One region of the Mesorhizobium sp. ArgA1 genome, then DNA from elsewhere that is predicted to be linked to it. Evidence: riboswitches for the same ligand, from Rfam matches in the RefSeq annotation. Region 1 holds a riboswitch; the other holds the start of a gene.
What was found. Region 1 has a riboswitch for S-adenosylmethionine ahead of ACWGTI_RS16060 (O-succinylhomoserine sulfhydrylase). Riboswitches for the same ligand answer to the same signal wherever they lie in the genome.
Positions count from the first base shown of each region.

Region 2: another riboswitch for S-adenosylmethionine. It lies ahead of metX (homoserine O-acetyltransferase MetX); the one in region 1 lies ahead of ACWGTI_RS16060 (O-succinylhomoserine sulfhydrylase).

Region 1 is NZ_JBSKBQ010000006.1:56,731-61,142, forward strand. Features, by position in the region: gene ACWGTI_RS16050 (ABC transporter substrate-binding protein) at 1-511, opposite strand, end outside; gene ACWGTI_RS16055 (2'-deoxycytidine 5'-triphosphate deaminase) at 613-1,707, opposite strand; SAM riboswitch at 1,787-1,864, shown strand; gene ACWGTI_RS16060 (O-succinylhomoserine sulfhydrylase) at 1,922-3,112, shown strand; gene ACWGTI_RS16065 (glycosyltransferase) at 3,152-4,306, opposite strand.
Region 2 is NZ_JBSKBQ010000001.1:1,214,360-1,218,771, reverse strand. Features, by position in the region: gene ACWGTI_RS05945 (DUF1330 domain-containing protein) at 1-3, shown strand, start outside; gene ACWGTI_RS05940 (phosphatase) at 192-584, shown strand; gene metW (methionine biosynthesis protein MetW) at 600-1,214, opposite strand; gene metX (homoserine O-acetyltransferase MetX) at 1,255-2,424, opposite strand; SAM riboswitch at 2,485-2,562, opposite strand; gene hisC (histidinol-phosphate transaminase) at 2,708-3,817, shown strand; gene ACWGTI_RS05920 (prephenate/arogenate dehydrogenase family protein) at 3,823-4,412, shown strand, end outside.

The DNA.
Region 1 (4,412 bases):
CCTCTTCCTGGGTCGGATAAAGTTTTGCCTCGGCACCGGCCTTGCCGTAGGCATTCTGGGCGTAGTCGGCTTGGGTGGTCGAGGCCTGCGCGCCCACCGTCTTGCCGGCAAGGGCGGCCGGTTCGGTGGAGGTGAGGTCGCTGTCCTTCGGCGCCACAAGCGCCAGCGGCGTGGTGTAGTATTTGTTGGTGAAGGCCACCTGCTTCTTGCGCTCCTCGGTGATGCTCATCGAGGCGATGATGGCGTCGAATTTTTTCGCCTGCAGCGCCGGAATGATGCCGTCCCAGTCCTGGGTGACAATCTCGCATTCAACCTTCATCTGCGCACAGAGCGCATTGGCGATATCGATGTCGAAGCCTTCGACCTTGCCGTCCGCGGTGATGGTGTTGAAGGGCGGATAGGCGCCCTCAGTGCCGATCTTCAATTTTTCCTGCGCCTGTGCCAGCGAGCCGGCCGCCATCACCAGCATGGCAGCGCCGGCTGCCGATATGATCCATCTTGATATCTGCATTTTTGGTTCCCCTTACGCGCCGGTCTCTTGCCGGCCACCGAAAGGCAGCCAAGCATGGCGGGGCAACGCAGGCAAGTATTTTGCCTGGCGGTGATCAAGCTTCAGCCGGCGGTTCGGAAATGCTTGGAGAGTTTCAGGCCTTGGGCCTGGTAGTTGGAACCGAGATCGGTGCCGTACAGCGCCTGCGGCCGCTTCAGCATGTGCTCGTAGACCAGCCGGCCAACGATCTGGCCATGGTCGAGAATGAACGGCACTTCGTGGCTGCGCACTTCGAGCACTGCCCGGCTGCCGGTGCCGCCGGACGCCGAATGGCCGAAGCCGGGATCGAAGAAGCCGGCATAGTGGACGCGGAATTCACCGACCAGCGGATCGAAGGGCGTCATCTCGGCGGCGTAGAGCGGCGGCACGTGCACCGCCTCACGGCTGACCAGGATGTAGAATTCGTCGGGATCGAGCACCAGTTCGCCGGCGCCGCTCTTGTAGAGCGGCTCCCAGAAATCGACGACGTTCTGCGCGGCGCGCTTGTCGACGTCGACCAGTCCGGTGTGATGCTTGCCGCGATAGCCCACCAGGCCGTTCCGATCGCCGTCAAGGTCGATGGACAGCGCAATGCCGCCGCCGGAAATGTTGGGCGGCTCGGTCGCCACCAGCATTTCCGCGTGGTGCAATTCCTTGAGTTCGCTCTCCGACAGGAGTGCATTGCCGGTGCGGAATCTGATCTGCGACAGCCGCGAGCCCGCACGCACGACAATCGGGAAGGTGCGCGGGCTGACCTCCAGATAGAGCGGCCCATGATAGCCGGCGGCGATCTTGTCGAACTCGTGGCCGCGATCGGTCATCACCCGGGTGAAGATATCGAGCCGTCCGGTCGAACTCTTCGGATTGGCCGAGGCGGACACGTTTGCAGGCAGCGCCAGGCTTTCGAGCAGCGGCACGATGTAGACGCAACCGGTTTCCAGCACCGCGCCCTCGGCGAGACTGAACTCGTGCAGTTTCAGCCGGTGAAGCTTGTCGGCCACCAAATGGTCGGGACCCGGCAGGAAGGAGGCGCGTACGCGAAAAGCCTTGTCACCGAGCCTGAGATCGAGGCTGGCCGGCTGGACCTGGTCGGCGTCGAGCGCGCGCGGCGACTTCAGCGCGCCGGACTGAAACAGCGCGGAAATGTCCTGATCGGGAAGAATGCCTGTCTGCCGCAAAAGGCTGGCTCCATTCCAACTGGTACAAACCTCTTAATGAAGCCGGCAATTGACGCAAGCATGGCTGAGGTCTAAAGGGTCGTTATCCCGTGGTGATTTGGCCGGTCGGCTTGCAGCCACGTTAAACAAGTCGCTAAAGGACCGTCGGGCCGCAAGGCCGTATGGACCGGTTGCGACTTTCGCGGCCGGTTTTTTTGTGTCTGGAACAAAAACGATGAGCACCAAGAAGCGTAACTGGAAGCCTCAGACCGCACTCGTGCACGGGGGAACGCTGCGTTCCCAGTTCGGCGAAACGTCGGAAGCGATGTACCTGACCCAAGGCTATGTCTATGAAACGGCACAGGCCGCCGAAGCCCGTTTCAAGGGCGAGGAGCCTGGCTTCATCTATTCGCGCTACGCCAACCCGACCGTCGACATGTTCGAAAAGCGCATGTGCGCGCTGGAAGGTGCCGAAGATGCGCGCGCCACCGCATCGGGCATGGCGGCGGTGACGGCCGCCCTTTTGTGCAGCGCCAAGGCCGGCGACCATATCGTTGCGGCGCGCGCGCTGTTCGGCTCCTGCCGCTGGGTGGTCGAGACGCTGGCGCCGAAATACGGCATCGAGGCGACGCTGGTCGACGGCACCGACATCGCCAACTGGGAAAAGGCGGTCAGGCCGAACACGAAACTGTTCTTCCTGGAAAGCCCTACCAATCCGACCTTGGAAGTGGTCGACATTGCCGCCGTCGCATCGCTGGCGACCTCGATCGGCGCCAGGCTGATCGTCGACAATGTCTTTGCCACGCCCTTGCAGCAGAAGCCCTTGCTGCTCGGCGCCCACATCGTCGTCTATTCCGCCACCAAGCACATTGACGGCCAGGGACGCTGCCTGGGTGGCATCATCCTGTCGGACAAGAAGTGGATCGACGAGAATCTGCACGACTATTTCCGCCACACCGGTCCGAGCCTGTCGCCGTTCAACGCCTGGACGCTGCTGAAGGGCCTGGAAACATTGCCCGTGCGCGTGCGCCAGCAGACGGAAAGTGCGGCCAAGATCGCCGACTTCCTGGCCGGGCAGCCGCAGATCGCCCGCGTCATCTATCCCGGCCGCGCCGACCACCCGCAGGCCGATATCGTCAAGAAGCAGATGACTGGCGGCTCGACGCTGATCTGCCTCGACGTCAAGGGCGGCAAGCAGGCCGCTTTCGCCTTGCAGAACGCGCTCGACATCGTGCTGATCTCCAACAATCTCGGCGACGCCAAGAGCCTGATCACCCATCCGGCGACGACGACGCACAAGAACCTCAGCGACGAGGCGCGCGCCGAGCTCGGCATCGGGCCGGGAACGCTGAGGCTGTCGGTTGGTCTCGAGGATACGGATGATCTGCTCGATGACGTCGAACAGGCGCTGAAGGCGGCCAAGTAGCGGCCTGGTCCGAAAAGCGAGGCAAAAGCCCGGCGTCGATCAGGCGCCCGACGAGGCCTCTTCCAGGTCCGTCATCGCCCTGGTGCGGATGGTCATGGCATTGCCGCGCCATTCGACCGCGCCGCCGAGCCAGCCGCGCGCCCAGATGGCGGGAAGCATCACATCGCGCACGATCATGGCGGTGACGATGCGCGGCGACAAATACCAGCCTTTGGCCCAGGCGAGCAGGCATTCCGGCACGTAGGCAAAGGCCAGGACAGCCAAGGCCGTGGTCGGCAGGCTGACGCCGGCGCTTGCCGCTGCGACCAGCGCCAGCAGCAACGGCACCGCCGCGCCGGTCAGGATTTCGGGCGTGTAGAACAGCGGGAAGGTGACGCGGCGCAGCCGCGCCCAGCGCGTCTGGCGCGACCAGATCTCGGCAAAGGTGCGCTGGCCGAGCGGCTGTTCGAACGGCGAGGCAACGAGATTGACGTGCAGGCCGAGCCCATTGACCAGCTTGGTCGCGGCAGCATCTTCGGCGATCTCCGCGGCAAGCGCCTCGATGCCGCCATTGGCGTCAAGCATCGGCTTGTTCCACAGCATGCTCTTGCCCTGGGCAAAGCCGAGGCCAAGGGCTTCGCCGGCATATTGCCAGCGCGCCTGCAGCGTGTTGAGGAAGGCGCATTCGACCTCGGCCCAGAACCCATCCGGCCGCGAGCCGATCGGGGTCGAGCAGACAAGCCCGGTGTCCGGCCGCCAGGCCGCCATCAGATGCTGTACGTAGTCGACAGGCATCAGCACGTTGGAATCGGCCAGGATGACCCAGTCGTGCTGCGCCGCCAGCCAGCCCTTGACGCAGTTGTTGAGCTTCGGGTTGGCGCTGACCCGGTCATCGCCGATGAGGAGCTGTGCCGGAATCTCGGGATGGTGGGCGATTGCAGCGTTGATAAGCTTGACCACGGGGTCTTCGGAATGGGCGACGCAGAAGATCAGCTCGTAATGCGGCCAGTCGAGGGAGAAGGCGCGCTGAAGCGTCTCCCGCGTGAAAGCCTCCACGCCGCGCGACGGCACGACGATCGAGACTGGTGCCGCCTTTGCAGCGGGCGGCGTGATGAGGAGCGGCCGCTTCAGGCTAAGCGAGGCCAGCACAATGCTGGCGAGGTTGGAGAGGAGCAGGAGTATCGAAAGCAGCGCTGCTATGAATGTCAGTTCCATCGAGATCTGGTCACTCCGGGAAAAAGCGGCCACGAGCGACCGTTTTCAACAGTTCGACAGAGCGCTGAGTCGCCCGACACGGTTCGTGCACACCATCATTGTCATG
Region 2 (4,412 bases), on a different contig from region 1:
TAGGTGGGGATCAAGAATTCGATTGTCGCGTAAATCGCAGTTTTGCGATGGTCAGACAGGCGCACGCTGAAATTGCCGCTCCAACTGGGGGCAAACGCCGTCACTGGGAGGCCAGATTTCCATGTCGATGCAGACGATTCGCGGCGATCTGCTGCAACTTGCGCTCGATGGGCAATTCGATGTCATCGTGCATGGCTGCAATTGCCAGTGCGCGATGGGCAAAGGCATTGCGCTGTCCATTAAAGCAGCGCTTTCCCGAGGCCTATGCGGCCGACCGCGCGACCGTGAAGGGCGATCCCGCCAAGCTCGGACGCATATCGGTCGCCGAGATCAGGCGTGGGGACCGGACCTTTCATATCGTCAACGGCTACACGCAATTCCACTGGCAAGGGCAGGGTGTGAAAGCCGACTATGAGGCGATCCGAAAGGTCATGCGGGCAGTCAAGGTCCAATTCACCGGCAAACGCATCGGCTATCCGAAAATCGGCGCTGGCCTGGCCGGTGGCGACTGGGAAAAGATCGCCTCGATCATCGCGGGCGAGCTTGCTGGCGAAGATCACACCTTTGTCGAGTACGCCGGGTAGCGTCTCCGGCAAACTCTACCGCTTCAGCAAGAACACCGCCTGCTGGCCGAAGAAATTCCAGAACCACCATGGCATTGACAGGCCGATCTTCTGGCCGTTGCCGTCGAGCGCGGTCGCCCTTTCCACCGAGGCGCCGAGCTCCTCGACCAGGTTGACGAAGTCGCGGATGGTGCAGAAGTGGATGTTGGGCGTGTCGTACCAGGAATAGGGCAGATCCTCGGTCACCGGCATCCGTCCCTTGAAGAACAGCGACAGCCGCACCCGCCAATGGCCGAAATTGGGGAAGGAGACGATGGCGCGGTTGCCGATCCGCAAGAGTTCGTCGAGCACCAGCTTCGGGTTGCGGGTCGCCTGCAGCGTCTGCGACAGGACGACGAAGTCAAAACCCTTGTCGGGATAGAATTCGAGGTCGGTGTCGGCGTCGCCCTGGATGACCGAGAGGCCGCGCGCCACGCACTCATTGACGCCGCGCTGCGACAGTTCCAGCCCGCGACCGTCGACCTGCTTGGTCTCCTGCAGGAGTTCGAGCAGCAGGCCGTCGCCGGAGCCGACGTCGAGCACCCGCGAGAGCGGCGGGATGAGGCCGGCGACGACTTCGAGGTCGACGCGCTGGGCGCGGTTGACGCTCATTGCTTCGATCCCTGGCCGAAAAGTCTGCAACTTCTAGGGGTCATGCGCTGAGCCCTCTCGCCCTTGCAGCGGAGCCGATGAAGCCGTTGATGGCGGCGAACAGTTCCGGCTCGTCGAGCAGGAAGGCGTCATGGCCGCGATCGGTGTCGATCTCGACGAAGGAGACGGAAGCGCCGGCGGCGTTGAGTGCATGCACGATCGAGCGGCTCTCCTCTGTCGGGAACAGCCAGTCCGAGGTGAAGGAGACCAGGCAAAATCGCGTCTTTGTGCCGGCGAAGGCATCGGCCAGCCGGCCGCCATGGTCGGCGGCAAGGTCGAAATAGTCCATCGAACGGGTCATGTAGAGGTAGGAGTTGGCATCGAAGCGGTCGACGAAGGTCATGCCTTGGTGGCGCAGATAGCTTTCGATCTGGAAATCGGCATCGAAACCGAAGGTCAGCGCTTCGCGATCCTGCAGATTGCGGCCGAATTTCCTGTGCAGGGCGGCCTCCGACAGATAGGTGATGTGGGCGGCCATGCGCGCCACCGCCAGTCCCTTTTCCGGGCGCGCACCATGCTCGAAATATTTGCCGCCATGCCAGTCTGGGTCGGCCATGACGGCCTGGCGGCCGACCTCGTGGAAGGCGATGTTCTGCGAGGAATGGCGCGCGCCGGTGGCGATCGGCAGCGCCGAGAAGACGCGCTCGGAATAGCACGATGCCCATTCCAGCACCTGCATGCCGCCCATCGAGCCGCCGAGCACACAAAACAATTTTTCGATGCCGAAATGGTCGACCAGCATCAGCTGCGCCCGCACCATGTCGCGGATGGTTATGATTGGCAGGTCGAGCCCATAGGGCTTGCCGGTGGCCGGATTGGTCGAGGCCGGACCGGTCGAGCCGAGGCAGCCGCCGATGACGTTGGAGCAGATGACGAAGAAGCGGTTGGTGTCGATGATCCTGCCGGGGCCGATCAGCACTTCCCACCAGCCCGGTTTGCCGGTCACCGGATTGGTGCTGGCGACATGCTGGTCGCCGGTCAGGGCGTGGCAGACAAGGATGGCGTTGGAGCGGGCGTCGTTCAGCGTGCCGTAGGTCTGGTAGGCGATCTGGAATGGCGACAAAAGCGTGCCGGCGTCGAGCTTCAGCGGCTTGTCGGCGCCGAAATGCAACACGGGGCTCGACGGGTTGTCGGCCTCGTTGTTGGTTTTTGTAGCGCGGAGCGCGGTCATGTGACTCTCCTTGCCCGCCGTCAGGCAATAAAAAACCGGCAATGCGATCGCAAAGCCGGTTACGTCACGCAAACGGCCCTTTAGCGAGTTGTTTAACGTGGCTGCAAGCCGACCGGCCAAATCACCACGGAACGTCGCGTTCTTCTAGAACTCGCGCGGCCCGGCGTCAACGGCCAGGGTGGGACCAGGCATTGCACGCCCCAGCAGCCTCTCGACAACAGCGGCCACGGCTTGTATTTCCGCTGCGGCCTCCGGACGGCGGCATTTCAGACGGATTTGCGACATGGACAATAAAGCGGACAAGGCACGGCCGACGCCCCGCGCGGGCATCATGGACATAGAAGCCTATGTGCCGGGCAAGAGTACGGCGCCGGCCGGCGTCGCCAAGGTCCATAAATTGTCGTCCAACGAGAACCCGCTCGGGCCCTCACCGAAGGCAATCGAGGCCGCGCGTGAAGTTGCCGCCAGGCTCGACGTCTATCCCGACGGCACGGCCCGCCGGCTGCGCGAGGCGATCGCCGAAGTGCACGGTCTCAACCCGGCAAACATAATCTGCTCCAACGGCTCGGACGAGATTTTGGGCCTGCTGGCGCAGACCTATCTGGCGCCGGGCGACGAGGCGATTTTTACCGAACACGCCTTCATGGTCTACAAGATCTACATCCAGTCGGCGGGGGCCAGGCCGGTTGCGGTCAAAGAGACCGAGGAGCGCGCCGATGTCGACGCGATCCTGGCTGCGGTTACGCCGCGGACCAAAATCATCTTTCTCGCCAATCCCAACAATCCGACCGGAACCTATTTGCCGTTCCAGGAGGTGCGTCGGCTCCATGCCGCGCTGCCGGGCAATGTGCTTCTGGTGCTTGACGCGGCCTATGCCGAATATGTGCGACGCAACGACTATGAGGCCGGCATCGAGCTGGCGGGCAGTGCGCAGAATGTGGTCATGACCCGCACCTTCTCCAAGCTCGGCCTTGGCGGCGCGCGCATCGGCTGGATGTATGGCCCGCTGCACATCGTCGATGCGATCAACCGCATCCGCGGGCCTTTCAACGTCAATGCAACGGCGATCGAGGCCGGCATCGCGGCGATCCGCGACCGCGCCCATGTCGAGCGCAGTTCGTTGCACAATGAGACCTGGCTTACCTGGCTGAATGAAGAGCTGACGAAGCTTGGTCTCAGGGTGACGCCGAGTGTCGGCAATTTCGTCCTCATCCACTTTCCGCAGGACAAGAAGCATTCGGCAGAGGCAGCGGACGAGTATCTCACCCAGCGCGGCTATATATTGCGGCGGGTTACCGGGTATGGCTTCCCCAACGCGCTGCGCATGAGCGTCGGCACGGAAGAAGCCAATCGCGGTGTGATTGCCGCGCTCACGACATTCCTGAAAAGCTGAAGCACATGACATCACCGATGTTCGAGAAAATCGCGCTGGTCGGCATCGGCCTGATCGGCTCGTCACTGGCACGCGTCATCCGCCGCGAAGGTTTGGCCAGGCATGTCGCCATCGCGACGCGCAGCCCGACCACGCTGGCGCGTGCGAAGGAGCTTGGTCTCGGTGAGTCCTATACTGCAGACGCAAAAGAAGCGGTTCGCGATGCCGACCTTGTCGTCGTTTCGGTGCCGGTCGGCTCGTCGGGCGAGGTGGCGGAGGAAATCGCGCCGGCCCTGAAAGAGGGTGCCATCCTCACCGATGTCGGTTCGACCAAGGCCTCCGTCATTGCACAGATGCAGCCGCATGTGCCGGAAGGCGTGCATTTCATACCTGGGCATCCGCTGGCCGGTACGGAGAAGTCAGGCCCGGATGCCGGTTTTGCCGAGCTGTTCGAAAACCGCTGGTGCATCTTCACGCCGCTGCCGGGCACCGATCCGGCCGCGCTGGAAAAGCTCTCGGAGTTCTGGCGGCGCTGCGGTTCGAACATCGACACGATGGACCCGCAGCATCACGACATGACGCTGGCCATCGTTTCGCATCTGCCGCACATCATCGC